2 regions of the Shewanella violacea DSS12 genome follow, and region 1 is predicted to be linked to the other one. Evidence: predicted binding sites of a transcription regulator. Region 1 holds the regulator's gene; the other holds the start of a gene.
What was found. Region 1 encodes MetJ, which represses methionine synthesis genes. Its sites were predicted from a motif close to TAGACGTCTAGACGTCTA; they were not measured.
Positions count from the first base shown of each region.

Region 1 (2,411 bases):
CATCCTTAGCGACGACGGCACCACCGACTACGTCGCTATGGCCATTGATGTACTTAGTGGTCGAGTGAATAACGATATCGGCGCCGAGAAGCAAAGGTTGCTGTAGAATTGGCGACAGGAACGTATTATCGACCACCACTAAGGCATCTACTAAGTTACTTGCCTTGGAAATAGCTTCGATATCGACGACACGCAGTAGTGGATTAGACGGTGTTTCCAGCCAGACCATCTTAGGCTTGCGAGCAATAGCAACTTCGAGTGCAGCGCTGTCGGTCTGATCGACAACAGCTAACTTAAACGCTCCCTTCTTAGCCAAGTTAGTAAACAGACGATAGCTACCGCCATAACAGTCATGGGGAACCACAAGCAGGTCATCGGGACCCAACAGGCTAGTCACTAATGTAATCGCAGCCATACCTGTACAAGTCACTATGCCAGTTGCGCCTTTTTCCAGGCTAGCAATGGCATCCCCAAGAATAGATCGAGTCGGATTACCCGAACGGCTATAATCGAAGTCTCTAGGATTCTTATGGCCATCGAAGCAATAATTAGTCGATAAATAGATAGGGGGCACCACAGCACCATGTTGGGTATCGGATTCAATCCCTTGACGCACTGCAATTGTGGCTAACTTACGTTCGGTCATCTACTACTCCTAAACTATTTACTGAACACCTTTCCCCTACAAAAAATGGTTAAGAGATGTCTGGACGTCTAAATGTACCTAAGGGAAAGCCTAGCGTCAACCGAATATAGCCGTTTAGACGTCCAAACATATGGAAATCTATTTGCAATTGTCATAAATAAGAGGCAATAATTTGACTGTACAATTTAAAGGGTTAAAATCTGCCCCGAATTTTGAATATACAGGTGAGTCAATGACTGAGTGGAATGGCGATTATATCAGCCCATATGCTGAACACGGCAAGAAGAATGAACAAGTAAAGAAAATTACTGTTTCTATTCCCTTGAAGGTACTTAAGGTTCTTACCGATGAGCGCACCCGTCGCCAAGTGAATAACCTGCGTCATGCCACCAATAGTGAGTTGCTGTGCGAAGCATTCTTGCATGCATACACAGGTCAGCCTCTGCCTAACGATGATGACTTGTCTAAAGATAAGCCCGATACTATCCCGTCCGAAGTGAAGCGCTTGATGGATCAGATGGGTATCGCCTGGGAAGATGTGGAGTAAGCAGACTCACTAAAATCTTGAACAGTCAGTTTCAGGGATCGCATTGCGCTCCCTGCTCTCTTCTACACTAGTATCACCCCTGCCGAAACAATCGAGTCAGACTAATACATCAGATAAATAGTGCTAACTATTTCGCCATTCACAATACAATTTAGAGAAAAGCCGTGCTTTCAATGATAGATCCAACAACTCTGGCTCTAGCCTCGTTAATTATCTTCTGTGGCGCCTTAACCCAGAGCCTAATAGGTTTTGGCTTAGCCGTTGTCGCATCCCCTTTACTCTATATTGTCGATCCTGAGTTGGTACCTGTCCCGGTTATCGTCATGGGCTTCTCTATCTCCTTATTGACACTAATAAGAGAGCGAGGCGCCCTGAAGTTTAATGGGCTGCAATATGCACTACTTGGGCGAATACCAGGGGGCTTTATTGGTGTAGCACTATTAATATATGCACCACAAGCAATTCTTGGCTTGGCCATATCAGGCATAGTTGCCGCGGCAGTCATTTTAAGTTTACTCAAGTTCAACTTAGCCGTTAACCGCAAGAGTCTATTTGGCGCCGGCGTGATATCTGGCATATTTGGCAATATTGCCGCTATCGGCGGCCCGCCATTAGCAATTCTGCTTTCAGGACAAGATGCCCGTCAGTTTCGCGCCGCGCTATCAGCCTTCTTTGTCTTCAGTTCATTAATTGCCTTGGCTATTTTAGCCGTCACTGGCTTTATCAATGTCAGACATATATGGCTATCTCTGTTGCTTATGCCATCGGTGATCTTAGGTTATCTAGTGGCGGGAAGACTGATAGGACGAGTAGATAAAGATAAGACTCGCACCGCAACCCTCATCTTATGTTCAATCAGTTCAGTTTTGTTAGCCGTAAAGTCGTTAATGGAATTATAGAAAAGAGAGATACGAGAGCGTGACTCCGTCACTGTGAGTACGGAGCTTACCCCTCGGAGAACGCAGCAAAGCTGCTGCGAGAAGGCCTAAAAGCGAGGACGGAGCTTTGCTCCTCCGAGAAGGCTGAGAAGCGACTAGGAGGACGTCACTGCGCGAGGGCGTGACTTCGTCACAGGGACAAGCTTTAGCTCTTCTCTCGCAGCCAACTTGTTGGCGAACTCGTAGGGAACTTGTTCCCATCCTCGAAGCACAGCGTCCTCGAAGTGAGCTTACGAACATTCTCGAAACCAAGTGCCCTCGAAGCTGCTTTTAAAAATGA
Region 1 covers NC_014012.1:4,242,862-4,245,272, forward strand. The annotation lists gene metB (cystathionine gamma-synthase) at 1-646, opposite strand, end outside; gene metJ (met regulon transcriptional regulator MetJ) at 879-1,193, shown strand; gene SVI_RS17635 (sulfite exporter TauE/SafE family protein) at 1,358-2,092, shown strand; gene SVI_RS17640 (conjugal transfer protein TraF) at 2,402-2,411, opposite strand, start outside.

Region 2 (2,411 bases), 310 kb from region 1:
GAAATGACGGTATAGATCCAGTCGTTGTAGGGGCACTGGGTAGCTGATGATCGCGAGTTTTTTAAGTTGTTTAGGGGTAACGTATTCCAGCTTGGCCAGAGGGTGATCCTTGGCTACTACTAGCTTAACTTCAAAATCGAACAGGTGCTGATAGGCAATGGATTGTCCGGGTACGGGATCGGATGTGAGCACCACATCGAGATCGCCGATCTCCAGTGCGTTGAGTGAATCAAATAGATGTCTGCTGGAAAGATCTAAATTAACATTTGGATATACAGTTCTAAATTGTTCCATCACAGGCATCAGCCATCTAAAGCAACTATGGCATTCGATCCCTACACCCAGCCGGTTAAGCTCGTCATTGAGCCCCTGCTTAAGGTCATATTCGGTCTCAACCACCTTAGGCAATATCTCTTCGGCTAGGTTAAGTAATCTGGCGCCTTCTTGAGTGAAAGAGAGAGGCTTACTCTTTCTGATAAAGATAGAGGAGTTGATCCGGGTCTCCAATTCCTTAATCTGATGAGACAGAGCCGACTGAGTGACAAAGCGTTTCTTGGCCGCCCCAGCAAGGCTTCCCGCCTCTTTTAAGGCTACTAGTGTACGTAAGTGTCTAAGCTCAATCATATTATACCTACTTTATCTCAACATGAATTCTGCTCATGTTGCGCTTGAAATCAATTCGTTTGTCAGGAGTGAGACTATCACAATAAACTTCTAGACGTCCAGACGCCTGCGGTAAAGATTATTTAGTGAGTACTTAACTAGTAGATAACTCATAAGCCTCTTTACTCATCTCAGTTTGCTTGAAAGGCGTTTACTCTGAATTCTGCTCATATTAAAGCAAAAAGGTATACAATATGCAAACGTCGAAAGCGATACAGATAGCTAACTTAGGTTTTCCAAGAATTGGTCGTCAACGTGAGCTTAAATTTGCTCAAGAGAAATATTGGCGTGGTGAGATAAGTCAGGCCGATCTCAAGCAAGTGGCGAAGGAGTTACGTCGTACACATTGGCAGTGGCAGGCTCAGGCTGGGGTCTCCTTATTACCCGTTGGTGATTTCGCCTTCTATGATCAGGTTCTGACTCTGAGTGCGACATTGAATGCCATCCCTGAGCGTCACAGAAATCAAGATGATGCTAATGTCGATCTCGATACCTTGTTTAGAGTCGCTCGTGGTCGTGCGCCATCGGGTCAAGATGCACCTGCCGGCGAGATGACTAAGTACTTCAATACAAACTATCACTACATAGTGCCTGAGCTGACAGTAGATCAAGAATTTAGCCTGGCCTATGAGCAGTTCTTTGAAGAAGTTGAAGAGGCTAAAGCGCTGGGCTATGAAGCCAAGCCTGTACTGCTAGGTCCGGTTTCTTACCTGTTTTTAGCTAAATCTGTGGGCAGTGAATTTGATAAGCTCACCTTGTTGCCTAAGTTAATTAAGACTTACAGCGAAATCTTGACTCGTTTCAATGGCCAAGGTGTTGAATGGGTACAGCTAGAAGAACCCATTCTCGCCCTTGAACTTGATGCCGATTGGCAGAGGGCTATTTCTTCTGCCTATGAGGCACTGCAGTCATCTGAGGTTAAGGTATTACTGGCAAGTTATTACGGCACCATTGCTCATCATCAAGCATTGGTTTCAGCCTTGCCTGTTGCCGGTCTACACCTGGATTTGGTCACGGCTCCGGAGCAGCTTGCAAAATTTGCGACAAATCTCCAGCCTGAGCAAGTGCTCTCTTTAGGTGTGATAAACGGACGTAATGTCTGGGCGGCAGATATTGATTTGATTGCCGAGCGTATCGCTCCTGTGGTGAACGACCTTAAGGGACGAGTCTGGATATCTCCTTCTTGTTCACTGCTGCATACTCCGGTGGATCTCGATGTTGAGACCGAGTTGGCTCCAGCACTTAAGCAACAAGTGTCATTTGCAAAACAGAAGCTCTCTGAGCTGACTCAACTTAAATCGCTACTCAGTACTCCCGAAAACAGTGCCGATAAAGTTGAAATAGACACCATAGTGGCAACATGTGTGGCGCGCAGAGAGGCACGTGAAGCCGCTGCCGATCGGCAAGTTATCGACAGAGTCGCAGGGCTTAAAGCTGATGATTACGAGCGTGATACCGTGTTTTCAAACCGCCAATCTATACAGCAGCAGAAGTTTAATTTACCTCTGTTACCTACGACAACCATAGGTTCATTCCCCCAGACACCAGCAATTCGTGGCCTGCGTAGCCGCTGGCGTAAAGGTGAGATCACCCCTGAGTTTTATAACGACCAGCTACGTCAGGTGACTAGAGATACGATTGAGCGTCAGCTTAAACTAGGTATCGATGTATTGGTTCATGGTGAAGCCGAGCGAAACGACATGGTGGAGTATTTCGGCGAGCAGCTAGAAGGTTTCGCCTTCACTAAG
Region 2 covers NC_014012.1:3,931,957-3,934,367, reverse strand. The annotation lists gene SVI_RS16410 (LysR family transcriptional regulator) at 1-624, opposite strand, end outside; gene metE (5-methyltetrahydropteroyltriglutamate--homocysteine S-methyltransferase) at 876-2,411, shown strand, end outside.
Region 2: metE (5-methyltetrahydropteroyltriglutamate--homocysteine S-methyltransferase) is a predicted target of MetJ. The motif match lies at 708-725, and genes of this name have one in related genera.